Regions from separate parts of the Paenibacillus sp. J23TS9 genome, predicted to be linked through region 1. Evidence: riboswitches for the same ligand, from Rfam matches in the RefSeq annotation. Region 1 holds a riboswitch; the other holds the start of a gene.
What was found. Region 1 has a riboswitch for ZMP and ZTP ahead of rpiB (ribose 5-phosphate isomerase B). Riboswitches for the same ligand answer to the same signal wherever they lie in the genome.

Region 1 (5,953 bases):
CCTCCGGACGCACTCCGAAGATGGTCATAACTTTTATTTTAGACATGAGCTATACCCTCTTTTCGATTCACTTGGTTCCGTAAAGGCGGTCTCCCGCATCTCCAAGACCCGGCACGATATATCCGTGGTCGTCCAATTTCTCATCGAGTGCAGCAACATAGATGTCCACATCAGGATGGGCTTCCTGTACTGCCTTTACGCCTTCCGGTGCGGCAATCAGATTCATCATCTTGATCTGGGTGCAGCCGCGTTTCTTCAGAACGTCAATCGCCGCTATCGCGGATCCGCCCGTCGCCAGCATCGGATCGATTACGATCAGCTCGCGCTCGGTCACATCCGTCGGCAGCTTGGTGTAGTATTCTACAGGCTGCAGCGTTTCCGGATCGCGGAACAGACCGACATGGCCTACCTTCGCCGCAGGAATCAGCTTCAGCATGCCGTCCAGCATACCCAGACCCGCGCGCAGAATCGGAATGAGCCCAAGCATGCGTCCGGCAAGAACCTTGCCGTCCATCTCAGCTACAGGCGTCTGAACCTTAACCGTTTCCAGCGGAACCTCACGTGTAATCTCATAAGCCATCAAAGAAGCAACCTCATCAACAAGTTCACGAAAATCCTTTGTGTTTGTCCGCACATCACGGATAAATGTCAGCTTGTGTTGAATCAAAGGGTGATCACAAATCACCAGTTTTCCCATTGTTTTGTCCCTCCGGTAATTGTAAGTCTTAGTGCTGCCAGTGCCGGTTTTGCCATGTGCAAATACGTGCAGGTACACAAATCTTGTTTATTATATCATTCCCTTAAATGAATTTGCACCTACGTAAGACATGTTTATTTTCGCCATAATATGCCGCAGATTAAACCTTTGGTGTCTTGGGCGGGTCAACGCGGGGAGGGACGACTCCCGGACTTCTCCGCTGCACACCTGAAAATCTCCTCAAAAAAAGGGCTGGAAGCCAAGCTTCCAGCCCTTTCATATATTCTTCAGGGTAGAATTAGTAGTTCAGTTCCGGGTAAAGAGGATATTGATCCGTCAGATCCTTCACCATGGCAGCAGCCTTGGTAAGAACTGTATCGTCCTTAGGCTGTTTCAGCGTCATGGCAATGATCTCTCCGATCTTCACCATAGCCGCTTCGTCCATGCCACGCGAGGTAGCTGCAGGCGTACCGATCCGGATTCCGCTCGTTACAAACGGGCTGGTCGGGTCAAAAGGAATGGCGTTCTTGTTGACTGTAATGCCAACTGAATCCAGAACCTTCTCCGCTTCTTTACCCGTGATGTTCACGCTGCGTGTATCCACCAGCATCAGATGGTTGTCCGTACCGCCGGATACGATGTTGAGGCCTTCACTGACCAGGGTTTCAGCCAGAACGTGGGCGTTCTTCACGACATTTTGGGCATAGGTTTTGAAAGAAGGATCCAGAGCTTCGCCAAAAGCCACGGCTTTGGAAGCAATCACATGCATCAACGGTCCGCCTTGGGATCCTGGGAATACCGCCTTGTCTATGGCCTGAGCCCATGGCTTTCTGCACATAATCATGCCGCCGCGAGGTCCGCGCAGTGTTTTATGCGTGGTCGTCGTTACGAAATGGGCATGCGGTACAGGGCTCGGATGAACGCCTGCGGCAACCAGACCGGCAATATGCGCCATATCAACCATGAACAGCGCACCCACATCATTCGCGATGGAAGCAAAGGCTTCAAAATCAATGGTGCGCGGATAGGCGCTTGCGCCGGCAACGATCAGACGGGGACGATGCTTGAAGGCCGCTTTGCGGACTTCATCATAGTCAATCAGGAAGCTGTCTTCCTGAACGCCGTAGGCCACGAAATTGTAAAGGAGGCCCGATGCGTTGACAGGGCTGCCGTGCGTCAGGTGTCCGCCATGAGCAAGATTCATGCCGAGCACGGTATCGCCAGGGTTAATCGCAGCAAGGTACACAGCCATATTCGCTTGCGCTCCGGAATGCGGCTGAACGTTGACATGCTCTGCACCAAACAATTCCTTGGCGCGGTCACGGGCGATATCCTCAACGATATCGACGCGCTCGCAGCCGCCGTAAAACCGTTTGCCCGGATAACCTTCCGCATATTTGTTCGTGAGGACGGAGCCCATGGCTTCCATCACGGCTTCACTGACAATATTCTCCGAGGCAATCAGCTCGATGTTGCTGCGCTGACGCTTCAGCTCCAAATTCATCGCATCCAATACAGCCGGGTCCTTCTTACGCAATTGATCCATAATTCCTTGTTCCTCCCTTAGATAAACTCTCTTTTTTGTTGTTTAATCGCAAAGATGAGCGTTTCCCGATTCAGCGTCAAGCTGGTAAACCGCACGCTCTCCGCCAATCAGCTTCGGCCGGGTAAAGGCTGTATTCACACGCGCCTTGCCCACATAGCGTAGCTGTGTACGATAAGGAACGGCCACCCGCCGTAAGTGCATGCCGATCAGCGTTTCCCCGATGTCGATCCCGGCATCCGCCTCAATGCTTTCGGCCAGACACGGGTTCTTCATGGACCGGTAGGCGCTGCTTGCCATGGAGCCTCCAGCCTTCGGAACCGGCACGGCTGCCACTTCAGTCAGGCGCATGTCCGTAAGTAGAGAACGCTCCATCACCAGCGCACGGTTCAGATGCTCGCAGCACTGGAATACGACGTCAAAGCCGAATTCCCTTCTGATCTCCTCAATACCCTCGAGAAGCTCGTTCGCTACCTCAAGGGCTCCCGAGGTGCCGATCCGCCGGCCTGCCACTTCGCTCGTGCTGGTCCCGATGACAACAACCTTACCGGGCCCAAGTCCCGCCGTCTCCGCCAGCTCGCGTAAAACACCCGACACTTGCTCTTTTAGTGAAACTTCCGATGGAATTCCTTGTTCATTGGCCTCCATTCGAACACCTCCCTAATGCTGCAGATAACGGTCCTCAATCGCCTTGATTTTGTTTACGCGGCCAACATGCCGTTCACCTTCACTGAACGGTGTGCCGATCCAGACTTTCGCGATTTCCTGCGCGAGTCCGGGGCCGATAACACGTTCACCCATCGCCAGCACGTTGGAATCGTTATGCTCTCGGGTCGCTTGGGCAGAGAATACATCATGCACCAGCGCGCAGCGGATGCCGGGAACCTTATTGGCGGCGATGCTCATGCCGATGCCTGTTCCGCAAATCAGAATGCCGCGATCAGCCTCACCCGAGGTAACCTGCTCGCATACAGGCAGGGCATAGTCAGGATAATCCACGGAATCAGCACAGCTGCATCCCACATCCACAACCTCATGTCCCATCTCCCGAATGACGGCAATGATGTCTTCTTTCAAACGCACTCCCGCGTGATCTGTTCCCACAGCAATCTTCATCTCTTGTAAAACCTCCCTGAAATTTCGTGCTTTTGTGACTTCTCGTACCATTATACCCTATTTCCAGGCCGTAAGATGAAAATCGCCCCACAAAATGAAGTCTCTGCTCTGGATGTTTTTTACCCATACTTTGCAGGGATCCCGCATATAAACTCACTTTTTTAATACAAAAAAGAGCAGTCCGCGGATAACCGCAGAATTGCTCTTTTGCCCAGGCGACCGGCCGTATATCCCGGTGCTCCATCGTGGTTTCATCCACATTTGTCGCCAGTTACACCGGAACCGAGTTTTTTCACAACCATCATAAAACATTCAAGACTGAAATGCAACGAGTAATATTCTTCCTTCAGGAAGTGCGGAATGACTCCAGCTTATCCAGCAAACGCTCAATGGCAGTGCGGATTTCCGCCGCTGCCATATCATAATCCTCACGGGATCCGCCGAACGGATCGGAAATATCGAAGCTTGGAACCCGCTGCTGAATTTCAATCAGGCGCTCCCGCTCCTCATCCGTCAATTCCTGTCCAAGCGAGCGTTTGACCTCCCATGTCGCATAAAGGCTGTCCAGCTCGTTCAGATCATTCAATACTTCCGCGTCATTCTCCGCGTACTCCTTGAGTGTATACACTTTGTCAGCGGCCTGAGGAAAGCTCCGGATCACATGCTGCTTATGTCCTTGAGTCAGTGTCAGTATCAAATCAGACCAATTCACCGCATCGAGCTTAAGTGATTTGGACATCAAACGATCATTAATATCATGGTCGCGCAGAACAGCCTCCGCATGACGGGACATCGACACTCCATCCATGGCGGCAACACCCGCTGAACGAACTTCAACCCCGATACCGCGGTCCTTCGCCATTTTGCGGAGAAGAGCTTCCGCCATCGGGCTGCGGCACGTGTTCCCTGTACATACAAACAAGATATGTTTCACGTTTATCGCACCTCCCGGATTGTTTAAATTATTGTATACGAAAAACGTCTACCGGTATACTTTCTGATATCTTCAAAAGATAAAGGCCAGGCCAAATGCCAAAAGGATCACGCCTCCCAGCGCCTCCCCGAAATCTCCCAAATTGCGGCTTACTCTCCTGCCCAGCAGGAGTCCCATCACCGACATTGCACCTCCGCAGATGCCAAAGGCCAAGACGGTAAGAATCAGATTGCTTCGGAACATTCCGAGCGAAACCCCGACAGAAAAGGAATCCACGCTCACGCTCAAAGAAAACAAGATCATACCCAGCAGTGAACGGTGATCAATCATCCGGGTATCCCCGCTTTTCAACGAGTTAAATATCATATGACCACCAAGCAAAATTAGCAACCCGCCCGCGGCATAAGTGGTTACCTGTCCGAGCAAAGAGCTTACATATTGACCGGTGAATATGCCCAGAAGCGGCATCAGGATATGAAAAAATCCGATGAGCACGCTGATTTTAAGCACATGCAGCAGGCGAATCCCCTTCATACCGATACCGATTCCCAAGGAAAAGGCGTCCATTCCCAAAGCGGCGGCCATAATCAGAATCGTAATCAGCTGCCCTAAACCGGCAGATGTCTCAAACATTCCAACTCCCCCATGTCCGTTAGGTTCTTGTACAACCATATGCGGACATGAGGACAATCATGACTTGTACATGGGGACAATCACAACTTGTACATGAGGCAAGCTAGCGGGCTCTCCCTCCGAGATGGATCACCGTTTGTCCGGCAGCCTTGCGGAGCCGGTTCATAATAGCAGCTCCCAGCCCGTCTTCCGGACAAGCCTCGGATACAATAAAGCTGATCTGCTCCTCATCCATGCGGCGCAGCGCGGCATATAAACGATGCGCCGCCGTACCCAAATCAGAGAGACTGCCAAGCGACTCGGTGCAATCGGCGCGGTAACTGTCGATGTGCTCATCGAAGGCCAGAATACCCGTCCGTTCACCACGCTCTGCGGCTTCCTGCAGACTGCGGCGGATCCACTCCGAGACTTCGGCCGGCTCTCCGGTCACAATGCGCAGCGTTCCCTTGGGCGCGTAGTGAGTATATTTCATCCCCGGCGCTCTTGGTGCCTGCCCACTCATGCTTCCCGATTCCGGCAGGAGTGCAGGATCCAGATGGACAGGCACGCCGGCTGCCTGCGCCAGCTGCTCCAGTGTAACGCCTCCGGGGCGAAGCACGGTAACACTGCCGTCCTCCAGCACCTGAACGACAGTTGATTCCACACCTACACCTGTCGCGCCGCCATCAACAATCCCGTCAATTAAACCGCCGAGGTCCTCTAGAACGTGGCTGGCGAGGGTAGGGCTGGGACGGCCGGAGCGGTTCGCGCTTGGAGCAGCAACCGGACAGCCGGATTCCTCAATCAGGGCCAATGCTACCGGATGATCCGGCATCCGGATGCCCACCGTATCCAGCCCTGCCGTCACGCGGGGCGAAAGCACATCAGGCTTGACCGGAAGCACAACCGTCAGCGGTCCAGGCCAAAAGGCATCCATCAGCTTCCGTGCCGCAGGACTCACCTGCTTCACCAGGCCCTCCAGCTGTTCGTTCTTGGATATATGGACAATCAGGGGATTGTCCGACGGTCTCCCCTTTGCCGCGAATACCGC
Region 2 (5,953 bases), on a different contig from region 1:
TGTAACCATATAAATCTCCGAATCTTGAATAAGTGAGCCTAAATAGGATAGTTTCTCCTCGCCCACAAAAGGATCAAACTCGCCGGTGATCAAGAGAGCGGGGCATCGAATACTTCGCAGCTGATCTTCCGTAAGCTGAGGATAGAGACGCCAATCCTGCGCCGACTGCCGCATATGCTCCTGCCAGTTTCCACGATGCGCCTCTTCATGCCGCTCCGTCATTTGCTTGATGGTATCCTGTTGGTCCTGTTCAATGAGCCACTCCGGCTCAAATTCCTCCACACCCGTAGGGTCTGCAAAACCGCTCGTGCCTATGGTAGTCAACGTTGTCACCCTTTCCGGATGTTGAACCGCGCAGTATAAACCGACATTTGCCCCCAAGCTGTAACCCACCAAATGAGCTTTTGGAATGTGAAGTGCATCCATAAAAGCGATCATATCCTTTGCGAGCTGTGGCGTGCTCCATTCCAGGCTTTCGCAGCGTGTTCTGCCATGGCCTCTCAAATCGGGATAATAACAGGTATATTTTTTTTGGAAATCCAGCAGCTGACTCGCAAAGGCCAATATGCCTCTGGAATAACCGCTATGTAAAAATATGATGGGCTCACCGCTTCCCATTTTTTCGTAAAATACCTCCAGATCCTGAAGTTGAACGTACGGCATATTGAACCTCCCTGAACCAGCTTTTATCCCATTTTAAGCTTAAAAAACGATTCCGTCACCAAGAACCTTACACCCAAATTTTCATTTAGCGTGTATAATTTTGGTAAACCCAAATGATCAGATATGGAGAACCACACATGATGAACCATGAGTATAAAGACAGGATCGAAACGGTCATCAGATATATCGAGGAGAATAGCAGCGATAAGCTCACCTTGGATCTTTTGGCGGACATGGCTAATTTTTCGAAATATCATTTCAGCCGCATATTTACTGCCATCGTCGGTGTGACGCCTGTGGCTTTTGTGAATCGGGAGCGTATACAAAAGTCCGTGCATTTACTTGCCGACACCCCGCTGACGATTCTTGAAATATCCAATCAATGCGGCTTCGAATCGCTGTCCACCTTTAATGCCGCATTTAAAAAGCACTATGGCCAAACACCAAGTGAGGTACGTAGAGGTATGAGAAATGATAGCAATTTTCCATCATTTTATAGCAAAAATCCGGAAGAGTCTGCATTCCTGGAAGAGTACAATCAGAACCGTAAGAATTCTCTTTTAACAAGGGTGTGGGATCAGATGATCAGATTCGAAGAGCTAATGGATATTGAAGTGGCATACGTCAGACATGTGGGGAGTTATTTGGATACGTACTCTGCTTGGGACAAGCTGGGGCGATGGGCCGCTGGAAGGGGAATATCACCTGCAAATCAACAGTTTATCGGCATTTCGCTGGATGATCTTAATTTGGTTGATGAATGGGCCTGCCGCTATGATGCTTGTGTCACATTACCGGCAGGACATCGAAAAGAACATGATTCAAAGGTAGTGGATTATAAAATATTGTCGGGCGGGTTGTATGCGGTATATCCCTATTATGATACCGTTGAACGGTTTGTCCTAGCCTATCAGAATGTATACAGCCTGTGGCTGCCGAACAGCGGTTATGAAGCCGATGACCGTCCTTGCCTCGAAATCTGTAAAAATGATCCTGCAACGGATGCGGAAGGGAAATGCAAAGTAGATCTACATGTCCCCATTAAGAAAAGAGGATGAAATGAAATCATTAGACTTGGAGTGGTGATGGTATGAATTTAGAAGCGGCATTTAGAACATTTCCTATTCTTGCGTCAGATCGAGTTATCTTGAAAAAAATCGAAGCCAGCCATCTGGAGGACCTTTTTGAAATTTATAATAATGAAAATGTATTTACATACTGCGGCATTATTCCGAAGCATAACAAAGACACGGTCAAAAATATGATTGGACATTTCGAGCGTGATTTTTTGAAAAAGGCAAGGATCAAGTGGGGCATATTTACGGTGCAGGAACCTGATCGGCTGCTTGGCATTATTGAGGCATTTAATTTTAACCAAAAGGTAAACACGCTGTCAGTGGGATATTATTTAGCTGAACAACAGTGGGGAAAAGGAGTGGCTACGGAAGCTCTAAAGCTTCTGCTGCCTTATCTGTTCAATGAGGTTAACATCAACCGGATTCAGGCAGAGGTTATGCTGCGGAATGAAGCATCAAAGAAGGTTTTGCAAAAGAATGGTTTTCAACAAGAGGGTCTCTTGAGACAAGCGGCCTTATGGTCGGGAAAAGGGATTGTCGATCTTGAAATTTACAGCATTCTGCAGCAAGATCAAGTGAATCATCAAGATTCGTAAATTTGTATCCTCTATTCTAGATGAACTGTGCTACAATAAACCTGACTTGATTTCAGCCGTGTGTGACTGGCGTAACGTGGGTAAACCACGAGGGAGCACATGGATCATAACAGCCGTACGCCTGGGCAAAAGTATTTGGTGGTTCATTCCATCCAAATACTTTTTTTGTTTAGATTTAAGAAATATAATCTTACTACCATTAACGGAGGCGACTGGAATGAGCATGCTGCTTAAAACCAAAGAACTGGCAAACGAGGTTTCTGAATCCATCATCACAGAGGTTAACCGTCTTAAAGAAAAAGGCATACAGCCGAGGCTTGCTACGATTTTAGTGCAGGGGGATCCTGCTTCGGAATATTATGCGAAAGCGAAACAGAAAAAAGCCCAGCAGCTGGGCATTGAATTCGATTTGATTCAGTTTGATCCGGAGGTCACAGAGCGTCGTTTGCTGGATGAAATTGAAGGCTTGAACCAGGATTCGGCGGTACATGGCATTATGCTCGAGCTTCCTGTACCCAAACATATCCGTGTTCAAAAGTGTTCGGACGCGATTACGCCTGAAAAAGACGTGGATGGCATTTCATCGGCGAACAAGCTCGCCTGCATGACGGGGAACACTGGCATTTATCCGGCAACACCACAGGCCTGTATCGCTATATTAAAGCATTTTGGCTTCACGCTGAAAGGCAAAAATGTTGTGCTTGTAGGACGGGGAGAGACGGTTGGCAGACCCCTGATGCAGCTGCTGCTGCGGGAAAATGCCACGTTGACCGTCTGTCATTCCCATACCCCAAACATCGCCGGTCATATTGCGAATGCGGATATTCTGATGACCGCCGCAGGACAGGCCGGACTGATTACTCCAGATATGATGCATCCGGACCTCGTTGTCATTGACGCAGGCATTAATGAGACAGCAACCGGGATAACAGGTGATGTTGTACCTGAAGCTGCAGCGTTTGCAAAAGCGACTACGCCTGTCCCCGGCGGTGTGGGAACACTCACAACGGTTATGCTCTTTGAGAACTTGATGCTGGCAATCCGGCTGCAGCAGCAATCTGCTGAGGCCTTGAAAACGAATGGGGATCAACAGGTATTTGACCAAACGATCCGGCAATTTCTGCAGATGTCTGCCTCAAGCGCACCTACGCCGGGTGGAGGGAGTATTGCTGCCCTATCTGCCGCATTGGGTGCGTCCATGGGGGCCATGGTGGCGAACATTACAAGCGGGCCAAAGTTTGCGAGTGTGCGGGAGCAGATGGCGGACATCGTGGTGCTGATGCAGTCTGCGATGTTGGAGGCTGAAAGTTTTCTGAAGAAGGACATGGAATCGTTTAACGGCTATATGGCCGCACTTGGTTTGCCTAAAGGGAATGATGAGGAAAAGAAAATACGTTCCCTTGCTCTGCAAAAGGCCGCGGTTCAAGCTGCTTCTGTTCCGCTGCACCTCATGAAGCGAAGCTTGGAGATGATGTCGGCACTGGATAAAATTACGGAAGAAGTCAATAAAAATGTCATATCAGATCTAGGCATAGCGCTCATCATGCTGGATGCGGCTGTACAATCGGCATGGATTACGGTAGAAATAAATCTAGGAAGCATTAAAGATGCAGGTGTCAGGAGCTCATTTCAAGAAACGGGAGCCGAGCTATCAAACCAGTCGAATGAGCTGAAGCTCCAGGTATTGCAAAAGATCAAGGAGAAGTTGGTGTAACCAAAGTGTCAGAAGAACAATGGGAACAAGTCGCGCGCATGACAGAACCCGGGTCCAGACTGCTTCGAACAAAGGAGCTTAAAGGCGGGGTTTCAGCCCAAGTGACGTTGATTGAGATTGAAAAGACGGATGGCAGTATGAAAAAGCTGGTTGTCCGTCAGCATGGCGCTGTTGACCGAAACAGGAATCCGGAAATTGCAAAGGATGAATTTAAGCTTTTACAAGGTCTAGTGGACGCGGGGTTGCCTGTACCTCAGCCATATGCATACGATGCAACCGAATTTATTCTACCCACTCCTTACATCGTGACCGACTTTGTGGATGGATTCGTGAATATGTCTCCCTCGGATTTGTCAGATGCTATGCAGCGAATGGCGGGGATATTATCGGATATCCATCAAGTGGATTGGACAAGCCATTCACTGGATTTTCTTCCTGAACAGCTTGTATGGTGTTCCGACAAGATTGGGAATAGGCCCAGGAACCCGGATGAATCATTAAATGAAAGTACAATCCGGGATGTGCTTGAATCCGCATGGCCGTTGTCTCCATTAAACAAAAATGTGCTGCTGCATGGAGATTATTGGCCGGGTAACATCTTGTGGAAAGACAACGGAATTGCTGCGGTGATCGACTGGGAGGATGCGGCAATCGGTGATCCAATGTATGACCTTGCGAATAGCAGACTCGAGGTGCTCTGGGCATATGGCACGGACGCTATGCATGAGTTTACACGGCAGTATCAAGCGCTCAATCTGCAAACAGACATATCGGAGCTTCATTTCTGGGATCTTTTTGCAGCGCTCAAGCCTGCTTCAAGTTTGTCTAGTTGGGGGCTCGATAGCCATACGGAAAAGAGTATGCGGGAAAAACATCAGTGGTTTACAGATCAGGCGCTTGCCCGGCTCCATACTCGCTAAAGTGTAATCAGGGAAAGTTGATTGATAATCGTTTATCAAGTGGTCTGGATGGGCGATGGTGTTGCAATGATGATTGAGATTTCTTAATAACCGGCGATGAGCCGGTTATTTTATTTTTACGGTTTAGAGATTACAATGAAATAGGGAATTACAGGTAAATTATAGAAGGGGAGTAAAGGCGATGTTCGTTGTAAATGTTGAAGGGGCTGTATATCAAGAGAATAAGTGGCTGGTGATTAAGCGTGGATCGGGGGAAGAGAATGCGGCTGGAACCTTGTCTTTCGTAGGAGGAACCGTAGAGCAGGAAGGATTCTCACAGGACATTCTGGAGCGGACCGTCAAAAGAGAGATTTTCGAGGAGGTCGGCGTTGAGGTCAAGGAAAGGCTGCATTTTGCATATAGTTCATCATTTGTTACGGAGGGCGGGTCTCCTGTGATCAACGTGGTATTTATTTGTGAATATGATCATGGAACTGCCTATAGAAAAAGTCCGGAGGAAGTCGAGGCGGTATATTGGATGACGACCGAAGAAATAATCAATCACCCTGATACGCCGCCTTGGACGGTTGAGAGCGTGAACCGGGCGCATTCGATATTGAAGCAGCTTACCGATCCACATTTTTAAGTGAAAGAGAGCTGTGGGAATATGAGTCATAGCAATGGCAGCATCCTAAATTTCTCACCGATTCTCCACGAGCAAAGTGCCGAGTATTACTGGAAAGGAACAGGAGGGCTATCGATCAAAACCTTCAGAGGCGGAAGAGCCTTGTACCAGGCAGGGCATGGGCATTTTGCTGTAGGGGAAGACCGGTATTTGCTGTTAAATCAAGGGCAGGAGTACAGCATCACTATAGAATCAGAAAAGCCTGTCGAATCCTTCTGCGTGTTCTTTCCGGAGGGGATGGTTCAAGAGATGCGCCGAAGCTTGATGGTACCGGCAGATGAGCTGCTGGTCGAGCCATTTCACCCGGTGGTACGGGAGAT

Region 2: another riboswitch for ZMP and ZTP. It lies ahead of KJS65_RS29685 (bifunctional 5,10-methylenetetrahydrofolate dehydrogenase/5,10-methenyltetrahydrofolate cyclohydrolase); the one in region 1 lies ahead of rpiB (ribose 5-phosphate isomerase B).

What each region holds. Positions count from the first base shown of each region.
Region 1 covers NZ_BOSG01000003.1:154,743-160,695, forward strand. Annotated here, with positions in the region: gene wecB (non-hydrolyzing UDP-N-acetylglucosamine 2-epimerase) at 1-46, opposite strand, end outside; gene upp (uracil phosphoribosyltransferase) at 68-697, opposite strand; gene KJS65_RS19240 (serine hydroxymethyltransferase) at 996-2,246, opposite strand; gene KJS65_RS19245 (TIGR01440 family protein) at 2,286-2,888, opposite strand; gene rpiB (ribose 5-phosphate isomerase B) at 2,901-3,356, opposite strand; ZMP/ZTP riboswitch at 3,559-3,641, opposite strand; gene KJS65_RS19255 (low molecular weight protein arginine phosphatase) at 3,703-4,290, opposite strand; gene KJS65_RS19260 (manganese efflux pump MntP) at 4,363-4,923, opposite strand; gene KJS65_RS19265 (L-threonylcarbamoyladenylate synthase) at 5,027-5,953, opposite strand, start outside.
Region 2 covers NZ_BOSG01000001.1:789,485-795,437, forward strand. Annotated here, with positions in the region: gene KJS65_RS04045 (alpha/beta fold hydrolase) at 1-663, opposite strand, end outside; gene KJS65_RS04050 (AraC family transcriptional regulator) at 801-1,721, shown strand; gene KJS65_RS04055 (GNAT family N-acetyltransferase) at 1,754-2,335, shown strand; ZMP/ZTP riboswitch at 2,388-2,469, shown strand; partial or broken gene KJS65_RS29685 (bifunctional 5,10-methylenetetrahydrofolate dehydrogenase/5,10-methenyltetrahydrofolate cyclohydrolase) at 2,553-3,407, shown strand; partial or broken gene KJS65_RS29690 (cyclodeaminase/cyclohydrolase family protein) at 3,453-4,049, shown strand; gene KJS65_RS04065 (phosphotransferase family protein) at 4,055-4,969, shown strand; gene KJS65_RS04070 (NUDIX hydrolase) at 5,151-5,594, shown strand; gene KJS65_RS04075 (helix-turn-helix transcriptional regulator) at 5,616-5,953, shown strand, end outside.